3 regions of the Nonomuraea sp. NPDC050310 genome follow, and region 2 is predicted to be linked to each of the others. Evidence: riboswitches for the same ligand, from Rfam matches in the RefSeq annotation. Region 2 holds a riboswitch; each other region holds the start of a gene.

Region 1 (4,180 bases), on a different contig from region 2:
CGGCCTGGCCATGGGCGACAGCCCGGTGACCACGGTCGTGCCGTTCGGCGGCGTCGAGCAGGTGGGCGGCGGCGAGGGCGTCAAGTGGGACAGGGAGAAGGCGCTGCGGCTGTTCGACGCGCTGGCCGACGACAAACCGGTGCCGAAGGACCTGCTCAGCGCGGGCTGACGTTGTCCACAGCCTGTGGACCGTACTCTGGACGCATGCCGGAACTACCCGAAGTGGAATCTCTCGTCGAGTTCCTCCGCGACCGGGCCGTCGGCCACACGGTCCTCGGCGTGGACGTCGTCGCCTTCCAGGCGCTGAAGACCTTCGACCCGCCCGTCACGGCGCTGGGCGGGCTGGAGATCACCGGCGTGTCCCGGCACGGGAAGTTCCTCGACCTCGACTGCGACGGCCTGCACCTGGTCATCCACCTGGCGCGGGCCGGCTGGCTGCGCTGGCGTGAGGACCTCTCGGGCGCGAAACCGGTCCGTCCCGGCAAGGGGCCGCTGGCGGTGCGGGTACGGCTGTCGCCGAACGAGCTGGGCCTGGCGCCGGGCTTCGAGCTCACCGAGGCGGGCACGCAGAAACGCCTGGCCGTCTACGTGGTGAAAAATCCGGACGAGGTGCCGGGCGTGGCCGCCCTCGGCCCCGACCCGCTCGACCCCGCCTTCACCGTCCAGGCCCTCCAGCAGATCCTGGGCGGCTCCCGCACCCAGATCAAGGGCCTGCTGCGCGACCAGAAGGTGATCGCCGGCATCGGCAACGCCTACTCCGACGAGGTGCTGCACGCCGCCCGGATGTCGCCCTTCAAGATCGCCTCGTCGCTGACCGAGGCCCAGGTCGCCGACCTGCACGAGGCCATCGTCACCACCCTGCGTGACGCGGTGGAGCGGGCGCACGGCCTGGCGGCCAAGGACCTCAAGGCGGAGAAGAAGTCCGGCCTGCGCGTGCACAACCGGGCGGGCGAGCCCTGCGACGTGTGCGGCGACACCATCCGCGAGGTCTCCTTCGCCGACTCCTCGCTCCAGTACTGCCCCACCTGCCAGACCGGCGGCAAGCCCCTGGCGGACCGGCGGATGAGCAAGTTGCTCAAGTAGCCTGGTGGGCATGACGGTTCCCGAGATTCAGGCCCGCGAGGTGCCTGCCGACGCCTACCTGCTCGACGTGCGTGAGCAGGTCGAATGGGTGGCCGGCCACGCCCCCGCCGCGGTGCACATCCCCCTGGGCGAGTTGCAGATGCGGGTCGAGGAGGTCCCGGCCGACCAGACGCTCTACGTGCTCTGCCGGATCGGCGGGCGCTCCTACAACGCCGCCGCCTGGCTCAACCACATCGGCCGCAAGGCGGTCAACGTCGAAGGCGGCATGCAGGCGTGGGAGGCCGCCGGCCGGGAGATGGTCAGCGAGACCGGGCAATCCCCTTTCGTGGCCTGATGTGACATAATCCGGTCGAAAATTTCAGACCCGCGGGAGCTTGGGGCAACCAGGCTGAGAGGGCGACTACCGCTGTCGCCGACCGCATGAACCTGTCCGGGTAATGCCGGCGTAGGGAGTGTGTGATGGCGCATGTCGCCGATCCCCATGCAGAAGTGCCGCTGACGCTGGACGAGGCGCCCCCGAAGGTCCTGGGGGTGCTCGACCAGAGCGCGTTCTGGGCCAACCTGGGCATGAGCCTGCTCGGGTTCGCCTTCGCGTTGTTCATGATCGACCCGCTGGTCAGCGGCACGCCGCTGAGCGTGCCCGCGGCGATCACCGCCACCGTGGTGGGCAGCCTGATCGGCACCGCCATGGTGGGCCTGGCCGCGGTGCCCGGCGCGCAGACCGGGCGGCCGGCCATGGTGCTGCTGCGCGGGCTGTTCGGGGCCAAGCTGTCGTACGTCCCGACCCTGCTCAACGTCATCCAGATGCTCGGGTGGGGCGCGTTCGAGCTCTGGGTGATCGCCAAGGGGGCCCAGGCGATCTTCGGGACGGCTGTGCCGTACGCGGTGTGGGTGATCGTGGCCGGGGTGCTCACCGTGGTCCTGACGATCTACCCGCTCGGCGCGATCCGGCTGATCCGTCGCGTCGTGACCGCCGGCGTGATCATCTCGACGGTGTGGTTCGCGGTGGTGCTGGTCGGCGAGGCGCCGCCGGTCTCCGGCACGTGGGACGCCTTCGTCCCGGCGGTCGACTTCGTGATCGCGCTGTCCATCTCCTGGGTGCCGGTGGCGGCCGACTTCGCCCGGCACTCGCGCTCCAGCGGCGCGGCCTTCGGCGGCGCGGTGATCGGCTACAGCCTGGCGCAGGTGGCCTGCCTGGTGATCGGCGTCTACGCGGTGGCCATCGCCGGGCACCAGGCGGTGCTGGCCGACTCGACCGCGGTGTTCGCGCCGTTCGTCGCGGCCCCGCTGGGCGCGTTCTTCTTCGGCATCCTGGTGCTGCGCGAGACCGACCAGTCCTTCGCCAACAACTACTCGACCACGATGTCCCTGCAGAACCTGCTGCCCAAGGTGGACCGGCGGATCCTGTCCGTGGCGATCGGCGTGCTGACCATCGGCGTCGCCCTGGTCGTGGACGTCAACTCCTACGGCGCCTTCCTCAGCATCATCGGCGCCGTCTTCGTCCCGATGTTCGCCGTGCTGACCGTCGACTACTTCCTGCTCGGCGGCCGGGCCCGCTGGAACACCGCCGACGACGCGCCGAGCCGCTGGCTCATGGTCGTGCCGTGGGTGCTCGGCTTCGTCACCTGGTGGATGCTGGCCGCGCCGCCGAAGGTGGCGTGGTGGGCGGCGATCTGGAACGGCGCCCGCGAGGCGATCGGCTTCACCCCTCAGCCGTGGATGAGCGCGGCCCTGGGCGCCTTCGTCGTCTCGGCCCTGGTGACCTGGCTCATCGGGCTCGGTTCTCGACGGTGAGCAGATGCCGCTTGGCGGCTGCGCCCCCCGCGTAGCCGCCGTCGTCGGCCACCCGGTGGCACGGCACGATCACGCAGACCGGGTTGGTGCTGAGCGCGTTGCTGATCGCATGGAGCGCCTGGGGCCGCCCGATGCGTTCGGCGAGCTCCGCACGCGTGGTCGTGCTCCCGTACGGCACCGCCGCCACCATCTGCAGCACGGTCCGCGAGAACGGCGTGGCGAGCTGCAGGTCGGCGGTGACGGTGAAGGCGCGCAACCGCCCGGAGAAGTAGGCGTCGAGCTCGCGCCGCACCGGGTCGAGCCGGCGCGCGTCCGGCCCGATCGACCCCCCGGCGGTACGGCTCAGCCGCTCGAAGACGACGTGCTCGTCCTCGTACCCGCAGGAGGCCACGCCCCGCGCGGTCACGGCCAGCACCAGCCGGCCGACCGCGCCGTCGTAGGTGCCGAAGGCGATGTCGGGCGGGCCTTCGCCCCGATAGTCGGGAGAGGTCACTCTAAGCAGTGCGTCCAGGTCTGACATGGTGAGCGCAGCGTATCGGACGGATCGGCCTGCGGAGCGCCCGTGACGTCGGCACTATGGAGAGGTGAGTGGCGACTGGGACGACAGCTTGGCAGAGGCCGTGCTCGCCAGCTCGCCCAACGCCGTGGTGGCGCTCGACCGCGACCAGACCGTGCTGGCCTGGAACCCGGCCGCCGAGCGGCTGTTCGGCTGGAGCGCCGAGGAGCTGGTGGGACGGCGCGCCCCGATCGTGCCGGGCGAGCTGACCGCCGAGCACAACGCGGTGCTGGAGCGGGTGCGGACGGGCGGGCAGGTCTCCCTGCGCACCAAACGCTTCCGGCGCGACGGCACCCTGCTCGACCTGCGGGTGGACACCAGCGCGTTGTGCCAGGGCGCCTCGGTGGTCGGGTACGTGTGCGTCCATCACCTGGTCCGTGACGACATCGCCGCGCGCAGCCGCGGAGCGCGCCGGGCGCAGCTCGTGCGCAAGCTGACCGACGTGGTCGGCGACATCAACGCCGCGCTGGAGCTGCCCGCGGTGCTCGACCGGATCGCCGCCAGCCTGAGCGAGCTGACCGGCGCCGACGCGGGCGGCTTCGTGCTGATCGAGGGCGACCGGCTGCGGCTGGTCTCCTCCCACCGGCTGCCCGAGCACCTCAAGGGCTCGACGGCCGACCTCAACGCCAGCCTGGTCGGCAAGCTGATGCGGACCGGCAAGACCGTGCTCCTGGAGAGCCACCACCTCGACGACCTGATCTGGGCCGAGCTGCCCGGCCTGCACACCATCGCGCTCGGCCTGGCGGC
Region 2 (4,180 bases):
CCCGGCGGCGTGTCTCAGCAGCTCCGGGCCGGGCGCGTGGCGTCCGGGTTTGGTGGGTGTGGGCCAGATCGGCCCGCAGCAGTAGTAGTCGACCCCCTCCTCGGCGGCCGCCGCCGACGCCTCCGCGGTGGAGTGCGTGGAGCGGCCGATGAGGATGTCGTCGCCGAGCAGCTCGCGCGCGACGGGCACGGGCAGGTCGTCCTGGCCCAGGTGGAGCACGTCGGGACGGGCCGCGTACGCGATGTCCGCCCGGTCGTTCACCGCCAGGAGCCTGCCGTGCCGGTCGCAGGCCTCGCGGAAGACCTCCAGGAGCGCGAGCTCCTCGCGTGCTTCCAGGCCTTTTTCCCGGAGTTGCACGATGTCGACGCCGCCGGCGAGCACGGCGTCGAGGAAGTCGGCGAGGTCACCGCGGTCGCGGCGGCCGTCGGTGCAGAGGTAGAGCCGAGCGTCAGAAAGCGAGGGCCTGGGCACGTCGCTTGACCTCGGTGTGACGACCGGCCCTGATCGCCTCGATGGGCGAGCCGGGGAGCGAGTCGTCGGGGGTGAACAACCAGCGCAGAGCCTCGACGTCGTCGTATCCCGAGTCGAGGAGCACGGTGAGCGTGCCGGGCAGTCCCTTCATCACTTCGCCGCCGTCGAGGAAGACGGCGGGCACCTGCGGACCGCCGCTGCCCCGGCGCACGCCGAGGAGCTTGTGGTCCTTGAGGAGCTGCTTGGCGCGGCCGATCGAAAGGTCGAGCCGCTTGGCCACTTCGGGGAGCGTGAGCCACTCGTCAACGAGCTGCTCGGTGTCCCGGTCGATCTGTGCAACAGAGAGCGTCACGACACCACAACTACCACACGCCGTCCTTGCTCAAACTACACAGTCTCGTAGGGGGACCTGTGAATCCGCCAGCAGCGCCGCGTCAAGATGCTGTCCCGCTTCGATGATCCGGCGGCCCTGGACGAGGTCGCGCGGCCGGTCGACGGTGAGAATCGCGGCGAGGCGATCATCGCTGGTCAGCCAGCACGCGGTCCATTTCGGCTCGCCTTCGCCGCGGTAGAGCAGCCGCGCCTCCTGCGGGTCGCCGGCGAACTGGACCATGTGCCCGAACTGCTCCGACCAGAAGTACGGGACCGGGTCGTAGACCTCGTCCTGGCCGAGCAGCGCCGCGGCGGCCACCTCGGGGGCGCCCAGGGCGGTGTCCCAGTGCTCCACGCGCAGCCGGCGGCCGTAGCGGCGCGACCACCACGCGGCGCAGTCGCCGACCGCGACCACGCCGGGCATCGAGGTGCGCAGGTGCTCGTCGGTCACCACGCCGTTGTGCAGGTCGATGTCGGCGTCGGCGAGCCATTCGACGGCCGGCCGTACGCCGATGCCCGCCACGACCACGTCGGCGTCCAGGAACTCGCCGCAGGTCAGCCGGACGCCGCCCTCGTCCACCTCGCTCACCATGGCCCCGAGCCGCAGGTCGATGCCGTCGTACCAGGGGATGATCCGCTCCCCCACCTCGGGCGCGACGGCGTGCGCCAGCGGGGCCCGGCCGGCCTCGACGACGGTCACCGCGCATCCGGCGCGGCGGGCCGCGGTCGCGACCTCGGCGCCGATCCAGCCGGCGCCGACGACGACCACCCGCGCCCCGGCCACGAAGGTGGCCCGCAGCAGCAGGGCGTCGTCGATGGTGCGCAGCACGTGCTGCGGCCCGTCGCCGGGCAGCCGGATCGGGTCGGCGCCGGTGGCGATCACCAGGCCGTCGAAGGGCAGCTCGCCCTCGGTGGTCTCCACCACCCCCTCGCGCAGGCCCTTGGCGGCCACGCCGGGGCGGAAGTCCACCTCCATCGCCTCCAGGTCGACGTCCACGTAGGTGCGGTCCGTCTCGCCGAGCAGCACCGCCTTCGACAGCGGTGGCCGGTCGTAGGGCCGGTGGCGCTCCTGCCCCAGCAAGGTGATCCCGCCTTCGTACCCACGGCCCCTCAGGGCCTCCACGCTGCGTACCCCGGCCAGGCCCGCGCCGACCACCACGACATGATTCACGGCTCCGACCCTAGTAGGCTGGAGCCGCAAGACGCGCGGGAGTCCGGCTGCACCGGGCTGAGAGGAAGGCTGGCGGCCTTCGACCGCAGACACCTGATCCGGATCATGCCGGCGAAGGGAGCGGACATGGATGTGATCGTGGGCGGGGGCGTCGCCGGCCTCGCCGTCGCCTGGCGGCTGGCCCGCACCGGGCGTCCCGTCACCGTCGTCGATCCCGCTCCGGGCGCCGGGGCCTCCCACGCCGCGGCCGGCATGCTGGCCCCGGTCAGCGAGACCGCCTACACCGAGACCGCGCTGCTGCGCCTGGGCTCGGCCTCGCTGCGCCGCTGGCCGGAGTTCGCCGCCGACCTGGCCGCCGACCTCGGCGAACCCGACTGGGCGGCGCTGCTCGACTACCGCACCGACGGCACGCTCGACGTCGCCTTCAACGCCGACGACCTGGCCGCGCTCGACGAGCTGGCCGCCTTCATGGCCGGGCTAGGGCTGCCGGTCGAGCGGCTGACCGGGCGCGAGTGCCGGCGGCTGGAGCCCATGCTGGCCCCCTCGGTGCGCGGCGGCCTGCTGGCCGGCGGCGACGCCTGGGTCGATCCCCGCCGGCTCACCCGCGCCCTGCTGGCCGCGTTGACCCGGCTCTCCGTGCCGCTCGTGGCCGCCCGCGCGGAGGCTCTCCTCCGCTCCGGCGACCGCGTCCACGGCGTACGGCTGGCGCGATCCGACGGCGGGCCCGGCAGCGGATTCGACGGCGGATTCGGCGGCGGGCTCGACGGCGGGCTCGACGGCGGGCTCGACGGCGGGCTCGACGGCGGGCTCGACGGCGGGCTCGAGGTTCTGGAGGCCGAGCGGGTCGTGCTGGCCGCCGGGTCCTGGAGCGGCGCGCTGCACGACGTCCCGGTCCGGCCGGTCAAGGGCCAGATCCTGCGCCTGCGCTCCCCCGAGCCGCTGCTCACCCGCTGCGTGCGCGGCCTGGTCCACGGCAACCCCGTCTACCTCGTCCCGCGCGGCGACGGCGAGCTGGTGGTCGGCGCGACGCAGGAGGAGCTGGGCTTCGACACCCGCGTCACCGCGGGCGGCGTCTACGAGCTGCTGCGCGACGCCCGCGAGCTGGTGCCGGGCGTCACCGAGCTGGAGCTGGTCGAGTGCGTGGCCGGGCTGCGGCCCGGGACGCCCGACAACCTGCCCCTGATCGGCCCGGCGCCGGAGCCGGGCCTGGCCCTGGCCACCGGGCACCACCGCGGCGGGGTGCTGCTCGCCCCGCTCACCGCCGCGATCATCCAGGGCGAGGAGAGCGAGCTGGCCGCGTTGTGCTCGCCGGGAAGGTTCTGATGAAGGTGACGATCAACGGCGCCGCGCGTGAGGTGCCGGAGGGCACGACCGTGGCGCAAGCCGTACGCACGCTGACGGAGCAGACCAGCGGCGTCGCCGCGGCGGTCAACGACGAGGTCGTACGGCGGGGCGCGTGGGAGTCCACGGCGCTCGGCGACGGCGACCGCCTCGAGGTGCTGACGGCGGTGCAGGGTGGCTGAGGGCACGCCGGACCTCACGGCGGACGAGCTGGTCATCGCCGGCGAGCGGTTCGGCTCCCGGCTGATCATGGGCACCGGCGGGGCGCCGTCGCTGGAGGTGCTCGACCAGGCGCTGGCCGCCTCGGGCACGGAGCTGACCACGGTCGCGATGCGGCGGCTCGACCCGGCCGCCCGCGGCTCGGTGCTGGACGTGCTGCGCAAGCGCGACATCAAGGTGCTGCCCAACACCGCGGGCTGCTTCACCGCCGGCGAGGCCGTGCTGACCGCGCGGCTGGCGCGCGAGGCGCTGGGCACCGACTGGGTCAAGCTGGAGGTCATCGCCGACGAGCGCACGCTGCTGCCCGACCCGATCGAGACCTTCGACGCCGCCGAGCGGCTGGTCGCCGACGGCTTCGTGGTCCTGCCGTACATCGGGGACGACCCGGCGCTGGCCCGGCGGCTGGAGCAGGCGGGCTGCGCGGCGGTGATGCCGCTGGGCGCGCCGATCGGCTCCGGGCTCGGCATCCGCAACCCGCACAACATCGAGCTGATCGTCGAGGCGGCCGGGGTGCCGGTGATCCTCGACGCGGGCATCGGTACGGCGAGCGACGCGGCGCTGGCGATGGAACTGGGCTGCGACGCCGTCCTGCTGGCCACCGCGGTC
Region 3 (4,180 bases), on a different contig from region 2:
GTCGAGGAGCCTGACGCCCTTCGCCGCGATCTCGTCCATGGTGAGCTTGACGTCGCCGACGCCGAACGCGACGTGGTGCACCCCCTCGCCCCGCTTGGCGAGGAACTTGCCCACCGGCGAGTCCGGGCTGAGCGGTTCGAGGAGCTGGATGTAGGAGTCGCCGGCCACCCGCAGCATGGCCTCCTTGACACCCTGCTCCTCGTTCACCTCGCGGGTGACGACCTCCAGCTCGAAGAGCTCGGAGAAGAGCTTGATCTTCTCCTCCAGGTCATGGCAGGCGATACCGACGTGATCGATGCGCAGCAGCATGTCGGTATCGTGTCAAACGACGCCGTCTTCGTTCCAGTGGAGGCCCCCATGTCTGGTTCCGTCATCGTCGCCGGAGCTCGCACGCCGATCGGCAAGCTGCTGGGTTCGCTGTCCGGGTTCTCCGGCACGGACCTGGGCGGGATCGCCATCAAGGCGGCCCTGGAGCGCTCGGGCGTCGCGCCCGAGCAGGTCGACTACGTGATCATGGGCCAGGTGCTCCAGGCGGGCGCCGGCCAGATCCCCTCCCGCCAGGCCGCGGTCAACGCCGGCATCCCGATGACCGTGCCGTCCCTGACCGTCAACAAGGTCTGCCTGTCCGGCCTCGACGCCATCGCGCTGGCCGACCAGCTCATCCGCGCCGGCGAGTTCGAGATCGTCGTCGCCGGCGGCATGGAGTCGATGACCAACGCCCCGCACCTGCTGCCCGGCCTGCGCAAGGGCGTCAAGTACGGCTCGTCCACGGTGCTCGACTCGATGGCGCACGACGGCCTGTTCTGCGCCTTCGACCAGTGCGCGATGGGCGAGTCCACCGAGCGGCACAACACCCGGCTCGGCATTGGCCGCGAGGAGCAGGACGCCTTCTCGGCCCGCTCCCACCAGCTCGCCGCCGCCGCGATCAAGAACGGCGTGTTCGCCGACGAGATCGTCCCGGTCGAGGTGCCCAAGAAGGGGCTGTTCGCCGACGACGAGGGCGTGCGCGCCGACACCACCGCCGAGACGCTCGCCCGGCTGCGCCCGGCCTTCGCCGCCGACGGCACCATCACCGCCGGCTCGGCCTCGCAGATCTCCGACGGCGCCTGCGCGGTGGTCGTGATGTCCAAGGCCAAGGCGGAGGAGCTGGGCCTGCCGTACCTCGCCGAGATCGGCCGGCACGGCAACGTGGCCGGGCCGGACGCCTCGCTGCAGTCGCAGCCGGCCAACGCCATCAAGCACGCCCTGGCCAAGCAGGGGCTCACCACCGGCGACCTCGACCTGGTCGAGATCAACGAGGCGTTCGCCAGCGTGGTGCTCCAGTCGGCCAAGGAGCTCGGCGTCGACCTGGACAAGGTCAACGTCAACGGCGGCGGCATCGCGCTGGGTCACCCGATCGGCGTCTCCGGCGCTCGCATCGTGCTCACCCTCGCCCACGAGCTCAAGCGGCGCGGCGGCGGGCTCGGCGCGGCCGGCCTCTGCGGTGGCGGCGGCCAGGGCGACGCGCTCATCATCCGCGTGCCCTGACCCGATCCGCTTGTCCGGCCCGGCGTATTGAGCGCCGGGTCAGGACAGCCACTGGGCCGTGGGCCAGGTCTCCAGGCGCCACGCGCTGTCCCAGAAGAGGTACTCGAACTCGGTGGCCCGGACGAAGGCGGCGGTCATCGCGCCGGTGTCGCCGCTCAGCGCGGCCCGGTCGGTGATCAGGCGCGCCTGGGTGACCGAGGCCTCGAAGGCCGGGTCGGCGTAGGTGGCGATCCAGGCGCGGTAGGGGTGGCTCGGGGTGCTCCGCCGTACCAGCGACTGGCCGACGTCCTGGTAGACCCAGAAGCAGGGCAGCACCGCGGCGGCCAGCACCTCGTAGGGCGCCGACAGCGCGGTGGCCTGCAGCCAGGAGGAGTAGGCCAGCGCGGTGGGCGAGGTGGCGACGCCGGCCAGGTCGGCCTCGGTCAGCCCGTACTCCTCGATGTAGCCGGCGTGCAGGGTGCGCTCGGCGGCGATGGCCCCGTGCGCGCTCTGCGCCCAGAAGGCCATCTCGTCCGGGTCGGCCGCGCGTACGGCCAGCGTCGCCAGCGCGCGGGAGAACGCCTCCAGGTAGCGCGCGTCCTGGACGATGTAGAAGGCGAAGCGCTCGCGATCGAGGGTGCCCTCGCCGAGCGCGGTGTTGAACGGGTGCTCGTGGATGGCCTCGAGCAGCTTGGCGGTCCGTGCCCAGACGTCGTCGCTGAACATGACGGTCCCTTCGCTAGTGCTAACTAGGGCAGGTTCGACGGGTCTGTTCTCAGCCCGGACATTCCGGGCACCCCGCGTCATGCGCGACTCTACTAGACGACCGATCAGTGCTCGCGGAGGAGTCTCCGCGGGAGCTGGGCGAACCCGGCGGGGTCGATTCCCAGCTTACGGGCGGCCGAAACGAGGGAAGCGGGGCAGCTTGCGGAGCTGCCGCTCGATCGCCGCGTCCCGGCGCATCTCTTCAAGCTGGTGCTTGGCGGCGAGGAAGTGAATGTCGTTGAACATGCTTCAAGCTTCGCGCTAAGCCATGGCCTCCCGCATGAGGCAGATGCCTTATCCGGGAGGCGGTGAGCGGTCCTAGCCCGTACGGGTGACGCCTAGGTACGGTTCCCTGCTCCCGCAGGGGGAGCCGCGGCCTCAGGCTCCGTCGGTGAAGGTGACGCTGACCTTGGTGAAGCCGAGCGACTTCAGCAGGCCCTCCAGCATGAGCTTGGTGTTGGTGTCGGCGCGGTTGCGCAGGTCGCTGGCCAGGGCCGCCTCGTTGATCTTCTTCTCCGCGAGGGTGTAGAGCTCGCGCTGGTCGGGCGGGGAGCCGGCGAGGAAGTCCGACACCCGGTCGACGAAGCCGCGCTGCTGGGCGAAGACGTAGGAGCGCGAGTTGTCCAGGTTCGGCTTCTCCAGTTGCGCCCGCGGGATCTTGATCGTCGCCTGGGTGCGGTCCTGGTTGACCGTCACCGCGTCCTTCGCCAGTCCCGAAAAGTCGACGTAGGCGTCGACGTTCCCGGCGCCCACGAAGAGCGTGCGCGAGCCCTTGATCGCGTCGGGCAGGAAGTTGGCGTCCTTCTCCAGGTCCACCACGACCTGGAAGCTGCCGGTGGCCGCCTCGAAGCGGCTCAGGTTGTGGATGGACTGCAGCAGCACCGGCTGGCTGCGGTCCACCGTCTGCTCGCCGAAGGGGTCGGCCCACGACCAGACCAGCCGGACGCCCACCACGGCCAGGGCGAGCAGCACTAAGGCGAGGGCGATATATCTCCACCGGCGGCGCCGGGACCCGAGCGCCATGGGAGTCGTTTTCATGGGCTTCTCTCTACCCCCTCGCCAGGCGATCATGGCGTGCCGGGGGGTGAGAAGTGAGTCGCGCGCCCGCCACGGTCACCCCGGAAGGCTCCACGGCGTACGGCAGGCCGCGCCGTACGCTCAGCGGGTGCCGGGCCAGGACACGCCCGTGACGGTGGCGTTCTGGCGGACCGGGTAGAGCTGCACCACGCCCGGGTTGGGCCGCGCCCGTCCGGCCATCGCGGCGGGCTCGCCGCCGAAGTGCCGCGCCGACAGGCGGCACGACTGGAAGTCGTTGTAGAACATCCGCAGCCAGCCGCGCCGCTGGTGCTCGCTGAGGCCGGAGAACCAGGCCGCGGCCGACTGGTGCTCGGGCAGCGGCCCGCCCGGCAGCGGCTCGCCCAGCAGCCACGCCACCACGATCTCGCGGTAGCCCGCGCCGGTCTCGCGCTCGCACCGGGCCGCCAGGCCCTCGACGTAGGCGCCGACCGCCTGCTCGGCGAAGCCGGGCGACAGGTCCGCCATGTGGATCGGCACCACGCCCGAGCCCGCCTTGAGCTCGCTGTCCAGCGGGCGCTGCTCGACGCGGGTGAAGGCGGCCGGCGTGCCCGACAGCCGCGAGGCGACCTTGGTGAAGGCCGCCGACAGCTCGGTCAGCCCGCCGCGCATGCCCGGATGCACGCAGACCGTGATCGGCCAGTCCTGGCAGGCGTAGGCGATCGAGGCGTGCTCGTCCGAAGCGCCCTGCGACAGCAGCCGGGCCACGCCGACCCCGGCGACCAGCACCGCCACCAGCGCCGCGGCGAGCGCCAGCCGCTGGCGCGTCACCCAGGCCGCCCAGCCGAGCAGGATCGTCGCGGTCACCCCGAGCAGCCACAACGTCTGGTCGAGG

Evidence for each region. A riboswitch is a leader RNA that binds a small molecule or an ion and turns the genes downstream of it on or off. The one in region 2 is predicted to bind thiamine pyrophosphate.
Region 1: linked by a shared signal. The riboswitch ahead of AB0I67_RS07160 (cytosine permease) and the one ahead of AB0I67_RS17520 (FAD-dependent oxidoreductase) in region 2 are both predicted to bind thiamine pyrophosphate.
Region 3: linked by a shared signal. The riboswitch ahead of AB0I67_RS04900 (TenA family protein) and the one ahead of AB0I67_RS17520 (FAD-dependent oxidoreductase) in region 2 are both predicted to bind thiamine pyrophosphate.

What each region holds. Positions count from the first base shown of each region.
Region 1 covers NZ_JBFAKP010000002.1:215,845-220,024, forward strand. The annotation lists gene AB0I67_RS07145 (LCP family protein) at 1-169, shown strand, start outside; gene AB0I67_RS07150 (DNA-formamidopyrimidine glycosylase family protein) at 205-1,083, shown strand; gene AB0I67_RS07155 (rhodanese-like domain-containing protein) at 1,094-1,417, shown strand; TPP riboswitch at 1,440-1,552, shown strand; gene AB0I67_RS07160 (cytosine permease) at 1,543-2,877, shown strand; gene AB0I67_RS07165 (methylated-DNA--[protein]-cysteine S-methyltransferase) at 2,852-3,370, opposite strand; gene AB0I67_RS07170 (PAS domain S-box protein) at 3,462-4,180, shown strand, end outside.
Region 2 covers NZ_JBFAKP010000006.1:78,957-83,136, reverse strand. The annotation lists gene thiE (thiamine phosphate synthase) at 1-471, opposite strand, end outside; gene AB0I67_RS17530 (Rv2175c family DNA-binding protein) at 449-823, opposite strand; gene AB0I67_RS17525 (FAD-dependent oxidoreductase) at 854-2,014, opposite strand; TPP riboswitch at 2,040-2,151, shown strand; gene AB0I67_RS17520 (FAD-dependent oxidoreductase) at 2,141-3,337, shown strand; gene thiS (sulfur carrier protein ThiS) at 3,337-3,537, shown strand; gene AB0I67_RS17510 (thiazole synthase) at 3,605-4,180, shown strand, end outside.
Region 3 covers NZ_JBFAKP010000001.1:1,037,283-1,041,462, forward strand. The annotation lists gene mce (methylmalonyl-CoA epimerase) at 1-309, opposite strand, end outside; gene AB0I67_RS04895 (acetyl-CoA C-acetyltransferase) at 358-1,527, shown strand; gene AB0I67_RS04900 (TenA family protein) at 1,567-2,232, opposite strand; TPP riboswitch at 2,220-2,317, opposite strand; gene AB0I67_RS04905 (DUF4230 domain-containing protein) at 2,650-3,309, opposite strand; gene AB0I67_RS04910 (hypothetical protein) at 3,430-4,180, opposite strand, start outside.